DNA from 4 places in the Streptomyces sp. NPDC031554 genome. Region 3 is predicted to be linked to each of the others. Evidence: riboswitches for the same ligand, from Rfam matches in the RefSeq annotation. Region 3 holds a riboswitch; each other region holds the start of a gene.

Region 1 (4,185 bases), on a different contig from region 3:
CGTCCTTCTCGAGCCGCGTCACGGCGTACGTCAGCCTGCTGCGGGTGACTTTCAGGTGCTCCGCCAGATCGGTCATGCGCAGCCGCCGCTCCGGCGCCTCGGAGAGATGGGCCAGGATGGAGTAGTAGGCGTGGGGCATGCCGGCCTCCTGCTGGAGCTGCCGGTCGATCGCGTCCTCCAGGAGGAGGTATCCGGCGATGTACGCGCGCCAGGCGCGCTGCTCCTCAGGGGTGAGCCAGCGAGTCGTCATGCGCCCAGTGTAGTTTTGTTTCAAACTTGAACCAAGCGTTGCCGTGCCGCCGGTTCCCGTCCCCGCCGCCCCGGCTCGGCCCCGCCCCCGATCCCGATCCCGCCCCGATCCCGGAGAGACCCGCGCCGATGCCGTACCCGTACGTCCTGCTGTCCGCCGCCGTCTCGCTCGACGGTCACCTCGACGACACCGGCCCCGACCGGCTGCTGCTGTCCGGCCCGGCCGACTTCGACCGGGTCGACGAGGTGCGGGCCTCCGTCGACGCCATCCTGGTCGGGGCCGGCACGATCCGCGCCGACAACCCGCGCCTGCTGGTCAACTCGCCCGTGCGCCGTGCCGCCCGGGTGGCCGCGGGGAAACCGGAGTACCCCCTCAAGGTCACGGTCAGCGGGACCGGCGAGCTGGACCCGGCGGCGCGGTTCTGGCACACCGGCGGGGAGAAGGTCCTCTTCACGACCGACGCCGGCGCGGACCGCGCCCGCGTCCTCGGCCTCGCGACGGACGTCGTCCCGCTGGGCCCCGGCCTCGACTGGCGCCGGCTGCTGGAACACCTCCACGACGTGCGGGGCGTACGGCGCCTCATGGTCGAGGGCGGCGGCGCGATCCACACCCAGCTCCTCCAGGAGGGCCTTGCCGACGAACTCCAGCTCGTCCTGGCCCCCCTGTTCGTGGGCGACCCGGACGCGCCCCGGATGTTCGGCCCCGGCGGCTACCAGGGCGGGCGCCTGCGGCTGGTGGGGACCCGGCGCATCGAGGACGTGGTCCTCATGACGTACGAGCCCACCGCACCGGGCGCCGGACCGCTGCCCGCCGCCGCCGACCGGCACTGGCTGGCCCTCGCCTGCGAGCTGGCCGCCGCCTGTCCGCCGTCGCGGACCGCGTTCAGCGTCGGCGCGGTCGTGGTGGCGGCCGACGGCACGGAGCTGGCGCGCGGCCACTCCCGCGAGGCGGGCGATCCCGTCGTCCACGCCGAGGAGGCGGCCCTCGCCAGGATCGACCCCGCCGACCCCCGGCTGGCCGGCGCGACCGTCTACAGCAGCCTGGAACCCTGCGCCCGGCGCTCCTCCCGGCCGGCCCCCTGTGCCCGCCTGATCCTCGACGCGGGCGTGCGCCGGGTCGTGACGGCCTGGCGGGAGCCGGACACCTTCGTCACCGACGCCGACGGGAGCGGTCTGCTGGCCGCGGCGGGCGCCGACGTCGTCGTCCTTCCCGAGTACGAGGAGCAGGCGAAGGCACCCAACGGCCATCTGCTCCGCCGGACCCCCTGACCCGCCCCCGGCCGGGCCCCGGCCTCCTCCCCGGCGGGACCCTGGGCCGGGCCTGTCGGTCCGCCCCGGTTCCGGCAGTGGTTCCGGCCGCGGCTCCGGCCGTGGTTCTGAGCGTCCCCCGCATGGCGTAGACTGGTGTCACACCGACGCGGGGTGGAGCAGCTCGGTAGCTCGCTGGGCTCATAACCCAGAGGTCGCAGGTTCAAATCCTGTCCCCGCTACTCAAGGCCGAGGGCCGGAATCCGATCACTGGATTCCGGCCCTCGGTGCGTCCGGCCGGCCTTTCGCGTCACACACGGTGAACGCCCCGGAGCCCTGCGCACAACATCTGAGTCACCATCAAAATCCCGATGGCTCCTGAACGTTTCGAGCGGACGGTCAACTCGCCCGTTTTTCACCGCTCCTGGGGCGAAAGTCCAGGCCCTGAATGTTGTTGATCAAGTCGAACGGCTTGGAATCCCGCCCCCGCGTCTATTAACGTTCGATAACGCAGCGCGGTCGTCCCAGCCGTCACAGAGGCGGCTCCGTGCGCACGCGCCGAATCCCGCGAGGGAACCGGGGAACCACCAACTTGGGGTGAATCACGCGGAAGCCGCCGTACAGTCACGGCCGGTATACGCGCGTAGGAGACCTTCCCGCTCCGAACCCGTCAGCTAACCCGGTAGGCGACGGAAGGAAAGGAGTGCGCCCGCGTGGCGTCCAACCGGCCTGCCCCAGAAGCCCCCGCCGTGCCCGGCCAGCAGACCTTCGGCTACGGCACCTACCGCAGCGACGAGGGCCCCTGGGAGGAATGGAACCCCACCGCGGATTCCGTTCGCCCGGTGCGGGGCAAGCACCGTGTCGCCAAGCAGCGCGGCGGACTCGCCCGCAGCTCCACCGTTCTCGGCGTCGGCGTCATAGCCGCCGTCGGCGGCGCGGGCATGGCCAGCGCCAACACCGGCAAGTCGCCGGTCTCCATCTCCATGCCGGACCTCCCCTCGGTGGGTTCCCTCATCTCGGACGACGACACCCCCGAGGAGGCGGCGCCCGCGCTCAGCGCCTTCGGCGCCTTCGGCACCGAGACCGCCGCCGCCGACAGCGCCGACAGCGGCGCCGACGCCGGAGAGGCACTGCGCAACCGGATCATGGCGCAGGCCGAGTCGCAGCAGACCCAGGTCGAGACCAAGGCGCAGGAGGCCGCCGAGGCCGCCGCGGCCAAGGCCGCCGCCGACGCCGCCGCCAAGGCCGAGAAGGAGGCCGCGGCCAAGGCCGAGGCCGCCAAGAAGAAGGCCGCCGAGGAGGCCGCCAAGAAGGCGGAGGCCGAGCGCCTCGCCGAGCTGGCCAAGCAGTACGCGCTGCCGACCTCCTCGTACACGATCACCTCGACCTTCGGCCAGGCCGGCGCCTACTGGTCCTCCGGGTACCACACCGGCCTCGACTTCGCCGCCCCCACCGGCACGCTCATCAAGGCCGTGCACAGCGGCACCATCACCTCGGCCGGCTATGACGGGTCGTACGGGTACAAGACCGTGCTCACCCTCGAGGACGGCACCGAGATCTGGTACGCCCACCAGTCCTCCATCGGCGTCAGCGTCGGCCAGAAGGTCGCCACCGGCGACATCATCGGCCGCGTCGGCGCCACCGGCAACGTCACCGGGGCCCACCTCCACCTGGAGGTCCACCCCGGCGGCAGCAGCAGCGGCATCGACCCGGGCGCCTGGCTCCGGGGCAAGGGGCTCACCCCCTGAGGTCCTCCGGGAGGTGTCACGGGGGTCGGTGAGGTCTGCGCCCGGATGTTTCCCGGATGTTCGTGAACCCCGGCCGGAGGTGCGGAATGCGCGCCTCCGGCCGGGGCGTTGTCTTCAGGCATGACTTCTCTGCGCAAGCTCGGCTCCTCCGACCTCGAGGTCTTCCCGCTCGCCCTCGGCGGCAACGTCTTCGGCTGGACCGCGGACGAGGCGGCCTCCTTCGCCGTCCTCGACGCCTACACGGCCGCCGGCGGCAACTTCGTCGACACGGCCGACTCCTACTCGGCGTGGGTCGAGGGCAACCGCGGCGGGGAGTCCGAGACCCTCATCGGCAAGTGGGTCAAGGCCCGCGGCAACCGCGACGACGTCGTGATCGCCACCAAGGTGAGCCAGCACCCCGACCACCAGGGGCTGTCCGGCGCCACCATCAAGGCCGCCGCCGACGCCTCGCTGCGGCGCCTGGGCACCGACCGCATCGACCTCTACTACACCCACTTCGACAAGCCCGAGGTGCCCGTCGAGGAGATCGTCGGCGCGCTCGACGAACTGGTGAGGGCGGGCAAGGTGCGGCACATCGCCGCCTCCAACATCTCGCCCGGACGCCTCCGCGCCTCCCTGGAGTTCTCCGACCGCGAGGGCCTCGCCCGCTACGTGGCGCTCCAGCCGCACTACAACCTGGTCTCCCGCGACACCTACGAGGGCGAACTCCAGGACCTGGTCGCCGCGTCCGGCCTCGCCGCCGTGCCGTACTACGCGCTGGCGTCCGGCTTCCTCACCGGCAAGTACCGCCCCGGTACGACGGTCGACAGCGCCCGTGCCCAGGGTGCCGCCCGCCACCTGGAGACCGGGCGGGGCCAGAAGGTGCTCACCGCGCTGGACGAGATCGCCCGTGCCCACGACGCCGAGGTCGCCACGGTGGCCCTGGCCTGGCTCGCCGCCC
Region 2 (4,185 bases), 190 kb from region 3:
TCCTGCGGGTCGGTGGAGGCCTGCAACTCGGCCAGATAGCCGGTGCGTTCGAGCACGGCCTCCAGGACGGTCGCCGGTCCCGCGCCCGACTCGACGACCGTGCGCAGCTCCTCCATCAGCGTGTTGAACCGCTTGACGGCGTTCGTGGAGCGCGCGGCCATGCCGTAGGCCTCGTCGACGCGCTTGAGGGCCTGCGGGAAGCTGATCCTCTCGCGCTGGGAGAGGGCGTCGATCATCGCCTCGGCGCGCTCGCCGATGCCGCGCTTGGGCACGTTGAGGATGCGGCGCAGCGGGACCGAGTCCTCGGGGTTGGCGAGGACGCGCAGGTAGGCCAGGACGTCCCGGACCTCCTTGCGCTCGTAGAAGCGGACACCGCCGACGACCTTGTAGGGCAGGCCGACGCGGATGAAGACCTCCTCGAAGACGCGGGACTGCGCGTTGGTCCGGTAGAAGAGGGCGACGTCGCCGGCCTTGGCCTTGCCCGCGTCCGTGAGGCGGTCTATCTCGTCGGCGACGAACTGTGCCTCGTCGTGCTCGGTGTCGGCGACGTAGCCGGTGATGCGCGCGCCCTCGCCCGCGTTGGTCCACAGGTTCTTGGGGCGGCGGGACTCGTTGCGCTCGATGACGGCGTTGGCGGCGGTGAGGATCGTCTGGGTGGAGCGGTAGTTCTGCTCCAGCAGGATCGTGGTGGCGTCCGGGTAGTCCTCCTCGAACTGGAGGATGTTGCGGATGGTCGCCCCGCGGAAGGCGTAGATCGACTGGTCGGCGTCGCCCACGACGCACAGCTCGGCGGGCGGCAGGTCGTCCGCGCCCCGCGGCGCGTCCGCCGGGTGCTCGACGGAGCCGACGAGCTCCCTGACCAGGGCGTACTGGGCGTGGTTGGTGTCCTGGTACTCGTCGACGAGGACGTGCCGGAAGCGACGGCGGTAGTGCTCGGCGACGTCGGGGAAGGCGCGCAGCAGGTTGACCGTCGTCATGATCAGGTCGTCGAAGTCGAGGGCGTTCGCCTCGCGCAGCCGCGACTGGTACATGGCGTAGGCCTGCGCGAGGGTCTTCTCGAAGCCGTCGGCCGCCCGGGCGGCGAAGTCCTCCTCGTCGATCAGCTCGTTCTTCAGGTTGCTGATCTTCGCGCTGAAGGACTTGGGCGGGAAGCGCTTGGGATCGAGGTCGAGGTCGCGGCAGACCAGGGCCATCAGGCGCTTGGAGTCGGCGGCGTCGTAGATCGAGAACGACGAGGTGAAGCCGAGCCGCTTGCTCTCGCGGCGCAGGATGCGCACGCACGCGCTGTGGAAGGTCATCACCCACATCGCGTTCGCCCGCGGGCCGACGAGCTGCTCGACGCGCTCCTTCATCTCGCCCGCGGCCTTGTTGGTGAAGGTGATCGCGAGGATCTGGCCCGGGTGGACGTGCCGCTCGGCGAGGAGGTGGGCGATGCGGTGGGTCAGCACGCGCGTCTTGCCCGAGCCGGCGCCGGCGACGATGAGCAGCGGGGTGCCTGAGTGGACGACGGCCGCGCGCTGGTTGTCGTTGAGCCCCTCCAGGAGCGCCGCCGCGTCGACCGGGGGGCGGGGGGCGCCGTCGCGGTAGTGGGTGTCCCGGTCCGGCGGCACGTCGAACTTCCCGCCGAACAGATCGTCCGGGACCGGCTCCGGAAGGTGATCGTCCTCGGGCGGCGGCGGGGGTTCCTCGTGGTGGCCGCGGGGGGCCTGGAGGTCCGCCAGGAAGCTGTCGTCAAAGAGGCTGCTCATCGCTCTCCGAGTCTAGGCCGCCGCACCGACAGCCCGAAGCCGTCCGGGAAACATCCCCCGCCCCTCACCGAACGGGGCGCCCCCGGCACCGTCGGTGACGCCGGGCGGCAAACCTTCCCGAGGTCACGAAAATGTATCGGGCATATCACCCACCAACCTTCACAGGGGGCACACCGGTTGGCTACCGTGCCGGGCAGGCCGCTCGACCCCCTCCGGCGAACCTCGCCGGGCCGTGCGGCCTCCGCCGAGTCCGGTGCGCCCCGCGGCGACCGGAGCCGGGGACCCACCGAGACCTTGGGGTGAATCGGCTCACTCCCGCGGGAGGCGAGCCGTAGGGCAACCCTTCCACGCATCCGCCCGAACCCGACAGCTAACCCGGTAGGCGGAGCATGGAAGGAGTCGCCTCCCTTGGCGTCGCAGCACCGCAAGCCGCGTCCCGCGAGCACGCGCATGGCAGGCATCCGCACGCCCGCCCTCGCCACCGCCGCCCTCACCTCGGTGGCCCTGCTCTCGCAGACGGCCACCGCCGCCCCCTCCGCCGACGACAGGCCGAGCCTGGAGGAGGTCGAGAAGAAGGTCGACGACCTCTACCGCCAGGCGGAGACGGCCACCGAGAAGTACAACGCCGCCAAGGAGAAGACCGGCAAGCAGCGCAAGAAGGTCGACACCCTCCTCGACGACGTCGCGCAGCGCGCCCAGAAGCTCAACGACGCGCGCGCGGAGCTGGGGGCCTACGCCGCCGCCCAGTACCGCACCGGCGCCACCGCCCCCGACACGGCGACCTTCCTGCTCGCGGACTCCCCGCAGGACTACTTCGACCAGACGCAGCTGATGGGCCGGGTGACCGACCGCCAGAAGGTCGCGGTCGACGACTACTTCGCCGACCAGGCGGAGACGATGAAGAAGCGCGAGGAGGCCTCCCGGAGCCTTCAGACGCTCACCGACTCGCAGGACGACCTGAAGACCGCCAAGGCCACCGTCCAGAAGAAGCTCGGCTCCGCCCGCGCGCTGCTGTCGCAGCTGACGGCCGAGGAGAAGGCGCGGCTGGCGAAGATCGAGGAGCAGAAGCGGCAGGAGGCCGCCCGCAAGGCCGCCGAGCTGGCCGAACAGCAGGCGGAGCAGGCGGCCGCGCGGCAGGAGAGCGCCGGCGCGTCGGACCCGGCGGGCACCGGCACGTCGACGCCCTCGTCGCCCTCGACGTCCTCGGCGTCTCCGTCCCCCTCCACGGATTCCTCGTACGCCACCAAGGCCGGGAAGGCGCTGGCGTTCGCCCGCGCGCAGATCGGCAAGCCGTACGTGTGGGGTGCGACCGGTCCGGACTCCTACGACTGCTCCGGCCTCACCCAGGCCGCCTGGAAGGCCGCCGGCGTCTCCCTGCCGCGCGTCACCTACGACCAGGTGAACGCCGGCACGACGGTCTCCCTCTCCGCCGCGCAACCCGGTGACCTGGTCTTCTTCTACGCCGACGTCACCCATGTCGGCATCTACATAGGCAACGGCATGATGATCCACGCCCCGAAGCCCGGCGCGTACGTGCGCGAGGAGTCGATCTACTACGACGGGGAGTCGTCGATCCACAGCGTGGTGCGCCCGGCCTGACGGAACACCGCCCGCGCGGGCGTGCGGCGCCCGTGCGGGCGGGGGCACCCGTGCGGGCGGCGGCCGGGTGTCCTGCGCCCGCGCGTTTCTCGCCGCCCCCGCGCGCGTGCGCCGGGGGAAGCCGCCGCGCGCTCCCCAGTGCCGTGGCGGGCGACGTTCGCCCGTGAAGGAGCGGCGTCCGGTGCGTGCTCTCGGCGTGTCGGCCGGAGTCCCTCGTACGGGACGTACCCGGGTCTTCGGCCGGTGCGGCGAGAGTGCGTGCCGGGCGTCGCGACGGGGCGGACGTCGCCTGTCGCGGCACTAGCATCGGCGGCATGCCCCGCATCTCTCCCCTCCGCGCCTGGTGGGCCGCGCGTCCACCGGCGGCCGGGGCCGCCGTGACGGCGACCGGCATCCTGTCGGTCGGCCTGCGTCAGACGGGGTACGGCCTCCTGTCCGACGTCACCCTGGCGCTGGCCTGCGCGGCCTGGCTGGCGCTGGCGGCGGACTTCGTCCTGCGGCTGGTGCACGAGCGCGAGCGGTGGCGGGCCGAGGCGGGCACGCCGGCGGCGCTCATGGCCGTGTCGGCCACCACCGTCCTCGGCACCCGGCTCAGCGCGGCCGACCGGTCCGTCCTCGCCTGGGCGCTGCTGGCCCTGGCCGCGGTGCTGTGGCCGGTCCTCATGGTGGACGTCGTACGGCGCTGGGGCCCGCGCATGCCCGGATCGGTGTTCCTGTGCTGTGTGGCGACCCAGGGGCTCGCGGTGCTCGCGGCGAGTCTGGCGCGGGCCGAGTCGGTGGCCTGGCCGGCGCACCTGGCGCTGGTGCCGTTCTGGCTCGGTCTCGTCCTGTACGGCCT
Region 3 (4,185 bases):
TGCTCCAGCGCGGGGTGGCCGCGCAGCGCCGCCAGCGCCTCGGCGAGCCGGGCGTCGTCGCTGAGGTCGGAGTCGAGCAGCTCGCACAGCGCGATGTCCTCGGGCAGGGCCAGCCGGGCGGCCCGCTCGCGCAGCCGCAGCACCGGCAGCGTGGGGATGCCCTCCCGCAGGTCCGTCCCGGGCGTCTTCCCCGACTCGTGCGAGTCCGACGCGATGTCGAGCACGTCGTCGGCGAGCTGGAAGGCGACGCCCAGCCGCTCGCCGTACTGGGTGAGCACGTGCACGACCGTCTCGTCGGCGCCCGACATCATCGCGCCGAACCGGCACGACACCGCGACCAGCGAGCCGGTCTTGCCGCCGAGCACGTCGAGGTAGTGCTCGACGGGGTCCCGTCCGTCGGTGGGCCCGGCCGTCTCCAGGATCTGTCCGGTGACCAGCCGCTCGAACGCCTCCGCCTGCACCCGCACCGCCTCGGGCCCGAGGTCGGCGAGGATGTGGGAGGCGCGGGCGAACAGGAAGTCGCCGGTGAGGACGGCGACCGAGTTCCCCCAGCGGGTGTTCGCGCTGGGGACCCCGCGCCGCACCTCGGCCTCGTCCATCACGTCGTCGTGGTAGAGCGTGGCCAGGTGGGTCAGCTCCACCACCACGGCGGAGGGCACGATGCCGGGCGCGTACGGGTCGCCGAACTGCGCGGCGAGCATCACGAGCAGTGGCCTGAACCGCTTCCCACCCGCCCTGACCAGGTGCTGCGCGGCCCCCGTGATGAACGGGACCTCGCTCTTGGTGGCCTCGAGCAAGCCTTCCTCGACAGCCGTCAATCCGGCCTGGACATCGGCTTCCAGAGCCTGGTCCCGCACGCTCAGCCCGAACGGCCCGACGACGGTCACGAGGGGTCTCCTGTCTGCTGGTGTCTTCTGGCGATTACGCGGCTTGTCGATAGGTCGCTGCCCTCACTCAAGTCAGCGTATCCGGTCACGTTTCGATCACCGACAGGCCCCACGTCCCCCCGTCTCGAACTTCGCCCGACCGGGAGGCGCGCCCCGAGCGGCCGGACGGCTCCGGATCGCGACCGTCATGTCGCCGACCGGTCGGTGGCAGCGGCCGGTGAGAACGGCCTGGCGGGCGGCCGGTACGAGCGGTCCGGGCGGGTCGCGGAACCGGCCGACATCCTCGCCCGACGGTTCCGGCCGACACCCCCGCCCGACGGTTCCGGCCGGCGATCCCGGCCGGCCGGCCGCGCCCCTTCCCGGCCGCGGCGACCGGACACGCCCCTGCGTCGCCCCCGCGGGAGGGAGCCGCGCACCCGTGCATCCGTCCTCCCCTCCCCCGCGAGACGCCTCAGCGAGGCACCCGCGAGACGCCCACGAACGCCTCCGCATCCGTCTGCCCGACGAAGCCCTCGCCCACGCCCTCACACGCCGGCCGCCGCCGGACGAGCCCGCCCCGCGGCGGCGGCGTCGACGGGCACGTCCGGCGGCGGCCGGAGCGGCACGCACGAAGGGAACGAGGGGGCGACGGGACGACGTTCCTCCCGGCCCGTCGAAGGCACACCCCCCGCACGCGCCCTCACGCACGCCCCTTTAAAAGGGACTTGAGACTCAATGCCCGTTTTACCCTTCTTGTGGACGCTGGTGAGTTGGCTCACTGCGCGCCCGCGCGGCCGCTCCGGATCGGAAGCTGTGATTCCGCTTTGTTCTTCGGCGAGTTGGCGCCCGGTGAACACAAAGGATCAAGCAGACACATTCCCCCGATCAAGGTCAATAGGGGCGATCTGTGAATCCGGCACTTGTTCCGGACACGCGCTCTCGCATACGTTCCCGGCCTGTCGGGCAGACGCCTCATCCTGCCGCCGCCCGGCTCCCATCGACCGACACTCACGCACGGCAGGAGCGGGGGACCCAGGTAAGTCGCCGGACCGTACGTCACGCACGCACCGGACCGGCTCGGGGTGAAGTCGCGTCGCCGCCTCCCCGCGGCGACCGGCCGGGCACTTTCCAGCCCGAACCCGACAGCTCACCTCGCAGGCGCTGGAGAGGAACCTTTCGCATGTCTGCCGCCGTTCAGCCCCGCCGCACCCGCCTCGCCCGCACCCTCGCCGTCGCCGCCACCGGCGCCGCCGTGCTGGCCCTCCCGCTCATCGGCTCGACCAGCGCCTCCGCGGCCACCACGACGTCGGCCACCACGACGGCCGGGTACACCGACAACCTCGACGGCTGGATCCGCGAGTCCCTCGCGATCATGGCCGAAAAGGGCATTCCGGGCACCTACGACGGCATCCACCGCAACGTCATGCGCGAGTCCTCGGGCAACCCGAACGCCATCAACCTGTGGGACTCCAACGCGGCCGCGGGCATCCCGTCCAAGGGCCTGCTCCAGGTCATCGACCCGACCTTCGCCGCGTACCACGTGGCCGGCACCGCCTTCGACCCGTACGACCCGGTCGCCAACATCACCGCCGCCTGCAACTACGCGGCCCAGCGGTACGGCTCCATCGACAACGTCTTCGGCGCCTACTGACGGCCGCCCCCCACCGGTCCGCCAGGGGGCGGGGGCCTCGGTGACGGGGCCCGCGTCTCCGGCGTGATCCGCCGGGCGGGCCCTAGGGAAACAGTCTTTCGAGGACGACGGCCACGCCGTCGTCCTCGTTCGACGTCGTCACCTCGTCCGCCACCGCCTTGAGTTCCGGATGGGCGTTGGCCATCGCCACGCCGTGCGCCGCCCACCGGAACATCGGCAGGTCGTTGGGCATGTCGCCGAAGGCGATCGTGTCCTGCGGCCGCAGTCCGAGGTGCTCGGCCGCCAGGGCCAGTCCGGTCGCCTTGGTGACGCCGCACGGCTGGAGCTCCACCGTGCCCGGCCCGGACATCGTGACGGTGGCCAGCGAGCCGACCACCGAACGGGCCGTCGCCGCCAACTCGTCGTCGGACAGCGTGGGATGGCGCAGCAGGACCTTGCTGATCGGCTCGCACCACAGGTCGTCGCGCGCCGCGACGCGCAGGGCCGGCAGCGTCGGGTGCGGCATCAGGTAGCCCGGTTCGATGAGCGTGAGCCCGTCGACGCCGTCCTGGTCGACCGCCGCGTACACCTCGCCCACCTCGGCCTCGATCTTGCCGAGCGCCGTCTCGGCCAGTTCCCGGTCCAGGGTGACCGACCACAGCAGACGGTCCGTCGCGGCGTCGTACAGCTGCGCGCCCTGTCCGCACACCGCGAGCCCGCGGCCGCGCAGGACGTCCAGCAGCGGCCGTACGCGGGGGGCCGGCCGGCCGGTCACCACGAGGTGGCGGGCGCCGGCGGCCGCCACCCTCGCGAGCGCGTCGAGCGACCGGTCGGAGAAGGTGTCGTCGCCGCGCAGGAGCGTGCCGTCCAGGTCGGTGGCGACGAGGGGGTACGCGCAGCGCGCGGCGGGTGCGATGGGTGCGGCCATGATCAGAGAATACGGACCGCAACGGGCTCCCACTCACCCCCGGTTCGGCGCCCGCCTCCTTCCCGTCCGGGCCGCGCGCCGCCACCGGTCGACGCGTCCGGCGGGTTCGACGGCGCCCGTGCGGGCCCGGGTCCGTCCGGTGCGGGCCGGGCCTGACTCACCGCGCGCGAACGGAGGCCGAGCGCTCCTGCCGGACCGCCTCGTCCGCGGTCCCCGTGTCGTTCCCGTCGTCGTTCCCGTTCTCGTTCCCGTGTCGCTCCGGTGCCGCCGCGGTGTCCCTCCCGCGAGGTCGGCCGTAACGTGTGCCGCGGCTCGGCGTACCCGCAGAGCACCCGCGGAGCACCTGCGCGTGGCCGGCACCCGGCCACGGCGAACGCAGGCGCAGACCTGGCGAACAGATGGCGAGCAGGAAAGTGAGGCAGCACCCGATGCCCCCCTTGGCCCCCTTCGACCTCCCCGAGGGCGACCCCTTCGGCCCGCACAACCTCCCGTACGGCGTCTTCTCCCTGTCCGACTCCGAGTCCTTGTCCGACTCCGAGTCCTTGTCCGACTCCGATTCCGGCTCCGACTCCGACTCCGACTCCGGCTCCGGCTCCGGCTCCGGCTCCGGGCAGCGGACCGTCGGCGTACGGCTCGGCGACCACGTGCTCGACGCCGGTGCGGCGGCCCGGGCCCTCGGCTCCCCGCACGCCGGCCTGCTCGGCCGCCCGACCCTCAACCCGCTGCTGGCGGCGGGCCGTACGGTCTGGTCCCAGGTGCGC
Region 4 (4,185 bases), on a different contig from region 3:
CAGTAGACGCCGAGCAGCGCAGGCCGAGCAGCGGACACCGGGCGATGGGCCCGGTCCGGTGCTCGCCGGCCGGCCGGCACCGGACGCCGGGAGCGCCCGCTCAGTCGAGCAGGCGCTCCCGGAGCCGTTCGCGGGTCTCCGGGGCCAGCCCGAGGCCCTGCTCGAGGTAGGCGTCGACGCCGCCCCAGGTCTCCTCGACGGTGCGGAAAGCGGCCGCCAGGTACTCGGCGCGGGCGTCGAAGAGGGGGCTCAGCAGTTCCATGACCTCGGGGGAGTACGCCTCGGCGGAGGTGCCGTTGCGGCGCACCCGGTAACGGCGGTGCTTGGCGTTGGACTCCAGGTAGTCGGCCAGGATCGCCTCGTGCTCCACGCCCACCGCGAGCAGCGTCACGGCGATGGACAGGCCGGCCCGGTCCTTGCCCGCCGCGCAGTGCATGAGCGCCGGGACGCTGTCCTCGGCGAGGGAGTGCAGCACGCGCGAGTGCTCGCCCGTGCGCTCCGTCACGATCGAACGGTAGGAGGCGATCATCCGGCCGGCCGCCTTGCCGTCGCCGAGGATCTCCCGCAGCTGGTCGATGTCGCCGTCGCGGACCATCTTCCAGAACTCGGCCCCGTCCGCCGGGTCGGAGAGCGGCAGGTTCACGTTGCGCACGCCCGGCAGCTCGACGTCCGGGCCCTCCAACCGCTGGTCCGCCGCGTTGCGGAAGTCGAAGACCGTGTGCAGGCCCAGCGAGGCCAGGAACGCGGCGTCCTCGTCGGTGGCGTGCGCGAGGTGTCCGCTGCGGAACAGCACGCCGTGACGGACCCGTCGGCCGTCGACGGTCGGCAGGCCGCCCACGTCCCGGAAGTTCCGCACTCCGGCCAGCTCGGGCTCGGTCGACGGGATCTGCTGCGTCACGGGGGCTCCTCCCGGTCGTCGGTCCCGGCCGGCGCGGCTCGACGTGGCCGACGGAACACCTCCCTGACCATACGACACGCACGCCCGGGGCAGACGGGTCCCGGGCCGGGCCTTCGAGAGCTCCGCCGGCCCCGCGCGCACCGGCGTCCGGCGCGCGGACGTGCCGGCGGCGGCCGCCCCGGAAGGACCGGCCGGGCACGTGGCCGAGGTGCGTCCGGGGCGTGTCCGGCCGCGTGGTGTCCCTGATGCGGAAGTTGTCCATCCGCGCCGCATATGCGAATTCCGTCCGAATTGAAGCATTCGCTCCAACTGGCTCCGGAATAAGGGGTTCTGGATCCAGGTCGCGTGAGCAGCGTCATATCCGTGACCCTCAGTCGCCCGTCATGTTCACGTAATACGCCTGTTTCACCGAGCTGTTCACCGGAAAACAGGCCTCTCGATTCACGCAGGGTCACCGGCGATCCCTCCGGGGGATCAAGAGAAATGCCCGGCGGGTACAACCTTCGCTTGTCCCCGTGCGTCGCGGTCGCTTACGTTCCAGACCAATCCGGACGGACGCCCAATCCTGCCGCCGACCGGAAGTCCGCACACCCACCCGTGAACGGCAGGAGCGGGGGACCCACAGGCAGTACCGCCTGTTCCGGTCTCCGGAACGGCTAGGGGTAAAGCCGCGCCCCGGCGCGGCCGGACATCTCCAGTCCGCACCCGACAGCTCACCTCGCAGGCGCCGGAGAGGAATTCGTCATGCCCGCCAAGGGTAAGCACCGCCGTCCGAAGACCCAGCGCTTCACCCGCTCCATCGCCGCCGCCGGAACCGGTGGCGCCGCGCTCGCCCTCCCCCTCATAGGGGCCACCGGTGCGCACGCCGCACCGTCGCAGTCGGCGGCGCAGGCGGTCTCCGAGGCCTCCGGACCCTCCGCCGCCCAGGAGAAGGCCGTCCAGGCCGCCCCCGTGGCGCAGAAGTCCGCGAAGTCCGCCACGACCTACACGGTGCGGTCCGGCGACTACCTCTCGAAGATCGCGGACGAGCAGGACGTCAGCGGCGGCTGGAGCCGGCTCTACGCGGACAACCGTGAGGCCGTCGGGAGCGACCCGTCGCTGATCCACCCGGGTCTGAAGCTGTCCATCGGCAAGAAGGCCGCGACGGGCACGACCGGGTCGCCGTCCGGTTCCTCCGCTTCCTCCGGTTCCTCTGCTTCCTCCGGTTCCGCCTCCTCCTCGTCGAAGCAGTCCTCGGGCTCCTCCGCGAAGTCGTCGGCGTCCTCGAAGTCGTCGTCGTCCTCCTCGGACTCCGCGAACCAGGGCTCCACGAAGTCCTCCTCGCAGGCGTCCACCTCGCAGGCCGCCGGGAACGCCGCCGGCTTCGCCCTCCCGGTCTCCGGCGCCACCGTCGGCACCCCGTACAAGATGTCCGGCAGCATGTGGTCCAGCGGGTACCACACCGGTGTCGACTTCGTCGTCCCCACCGGCACCTCGCTCAAGGCCGTCGGCGCGGGCACGGTCGTCTCCGCGGGCTGGGGCGGCGCGTACGGCAACCAGGTGGTCATCAAGCTCGCCGACGGCTTCTACGCCCAGTACGCCCACCTGTCCTCGCTCTCCGTCTCGGCCGGCCAGTCCGTCTCCGGCGGTCAGCAGATCGGCCTCTCCGGCGCCACCGGCAACGTGACCGGCCCGCACCTGCACTTCGAGATCCGCACCGGTCCCGGCTACGGCTCGGACGTCGACCCGCTCGCCTACCTCCGCTCGCACGGCGTCTCCGTCGGCTGACCCACCGTCCGGCCTCCCGCCCGACGCGCCGCCGAAGGCCGGCCCCGAACCCCGGGGCCGGCCTTCGGCGTTCCCGCACGCGCGCACCGGCGCACACCGGCACCGGCACCCGCACTCACCGGCGCCCGCGCCCGCGTACCCCGGTGCCCGCACCCGCGCACACCCACACCCGCGCCCGCGCGACCTGGAGCCATTTCCGGATCGAGGACTTCCGGGTGTGGTCGTCGTACCGGCATCGGTGACGAGGGGCTTATTCCCGCATTGGCCAAGTCTTTAGGAGTGGCTTATCTCACCGACCGTCAACCCCTTCCTACGGTCGCGTAAGTCACATTCGAAGGTGAATCATGAACGGCTGTGGCAGACGATTCGAAGAATGACGACAGTTCAGTGATCGGGTCGTACGTGGCGGTGGGGGACAGCTTCACCGAGGGCGTCGGCGACCCCGGTCCCGACGGGAGGTTCGTCGGCTGGGCCGACAGGTTCGCGGTGCTCCTCGCGGACCGGCGGCCCGAAGGCGACTTCCGGTACGTCAACCTCGCGGTGCGCGGCAAACTGCTCGACCAGATCGTGGAGGACCAGCTTCCGCGAGCGGCCGAGATGGCGCCGGACCTGGTCTCCTTCTGCGCGGGCGGCAACGACATCCTCCGTCCCGGCACCGACCCCGACGAGGTCGCCGAACGCTTCGAGCGGGCGATCGCGGCCCTCACCGCGGCGGCCGGCACCGTGATGGTGACGACCGGGTTCGACACCCGTGGCGTCCCCGTGCTCAAGCATCTGCGCGGCAAGATCGCCACCTACAACGGACACGTGCGCGCCGTCGCCGACCGGTACGGCTGCCCAGTCCTCGACCTGTGGTCCCTGAAGTCCATCCAGGACCGACGGGCCTGGGACGGCGACCGGCTCCACCTGGGGGCGGAGGGCCACACGCGGGTGGCGCTGCGCGCCGGCCAGGTCCTCGGCCTGGAGGTGCCCGCCGACCCGGAGCAGCCCTGGCCGCTGCTCCCGCCGCGCGGCACCCTGGAGATCCGGCGCGACGACGTGCAGTGGGCGCGCGAGTACCTGGTGCCGTGGATCGGGCGGCGGCTGCGCGGGGAGTCCTCGGGCGACCACGTGACCGCCAAGGGCACGCTCTCGCCCGACGACATCAGGATGCGGATCGCCGCGGTGGCCTGAGCCCGGCGCGAGCCCGACCGGCGCGGCCGGCCGTTCCCCCGGGGGGCGGCCGGCCACGCCACGGGCGAGGCGGACGCGCGTGGTGCGGGCCCGTGCCGCCCGCGACGATGCGGCGGTGCCGCCCGCGACGATGCGGCGGTGTCACCCGCGACGGTGTGCGGACCCGCCCGCGACGCGGTGTGCGGACCCGCCCGATCCGGCCTCAGCGCTCCCGGGCGTCCGACGGCTCCGCCACCGGACCCAGTTCCCGGGCCAGCGCCTCCTCCACCCACTCCTGCGCGCGGCTGCGGGACACCGCGCCGTCGTAGGACGTCAGCTGTACGGCGAGGCCGTCGAGGAGCGCCGTC

What was found. Region 3 has a riboswitch for cyclic di-AMP ahead of ACZ5FU_RS05010 (transglycosylase SLT domain-containing protein). Riboswitches for the same ligand answer to the same signal wherever they lie in the genome.
Region 1: another riboswitch for cyclic di-AMP. It lies ahead of ACZ5FU_RS11890 (M23 family metallopeptidase); the one in region 3 lies ahead of ACZ5FU_RS05010 (transglycosylase SLT domain-containing protein).
Region 2: another riboswitch for cyclic di-AMP. It lies ahead of ACZ5FU_RS04100 (C40 family peptidase); the one in region 3 lies ahead of ACZ5FU_RS05010 (transglycosylase SLT domain-containing protein).
Region 4: another riboswitch for cyclic di-AMP. It lies ahead of ACZ5FU_RS21265 (M23 family metallopeptidase); the one in region 3 lies ahead of ACZ5FU_RS05010 (transglycosylase SLT domain-containing protein).

The regions. Positions count from the first base shown of each region.
Region 1 covers NZ_JBVIKX010000003.1:711,429-715,613, forward strand. Annotated here, with positions in the region: gene ACZ5FU_RS11875 (MarR family winged helix-turn-helix transcriptional regulator) at 1-250, opposite strand, end outside; gene ACZ5FU_RS11880 (dihydrofolate reductase family protein) at 379-1,518, shown strand; tRNA gene ACZ5FU_RS11885 (tRNA-Met) at 1,666-1,739, shown strand; cyclic di-AMP (ydaO/yuaA leader) riboswitch at 2,044-2,201, shown strand; gene ACZ5FU_RS11890 (M23 family metallopeptidase) at 2,211-3,245, shown strand; gene ACZ5FU_RS11895 (aldo/keto reductase) at 3,366-4,185, shown strand, end outside.
Region 2 covers NZ_JBVIKX010000001.1:938,883-943,067, forward strand. Annotated here, with positions in the region: gene pcrA (DNA helicase PcrA) at 1-1,748, opposite strand, end outside; cyclic di-AMP (ydaO/yuaA leader) riboswitch at 1,981-2,148, shown strand; gene ACZ5FU_RS04100 (C40 family peptidase) at 2,199-3,347, shown strand; gene ACZ5FU_RS04105 (tellurite resistance/C4-dicarboxylate transporter family protein) at 3,662-4,185, shown strand, end outside.
Region 3 covers NZ_JBVIKX010000001.1:1,124,343-1,128,527, forward strand. Annotated here, with positions in the region: gene ACZ5FU_RS05005 (polyprenyl synthetase family protein) at 1-887, opposite strand, end outside; cyclic di-AMP (ydaO/yuaA leader) riboswitch at 1,862-2,042, shown strand; gene ACZ5FU_RS05010 (transglycosylase SLT domain-containing protein) at 2,047-2,517, shown strand; gene ACZ5FU_RS05015 (HAD family hydrolase) at 2,600-3,424, opposite strand; gene fahA (fumarylacetoacetase) at 3,862-4,185, shown strand, end outside.
Region 4 covers NZ_JBVIKX010000008.1:39,750-43,934, forward strand. Annotated here, with positions in the region: gene ACZ5FU_RS21260 (tyrosine-protein phosphatase) at 101-898, opposite strand; cyclic di-AMP (ydaO/yuaA leader) riboswitch at 1,477-1,638, shown strand; gene ACZ5FU_RS21265 (M23 family metallopeptidase) at 1,643-2,665, shown strand; gene ACZ5FU_RS21270 (SGNH/GDSL hydrolase family protein) at 3,053-3,838, shown strand; gene ACZ5FU_RS21275 (TetR/AcrR family transcriptional regulator) at 4,041-4,185, opposite strand, start outside.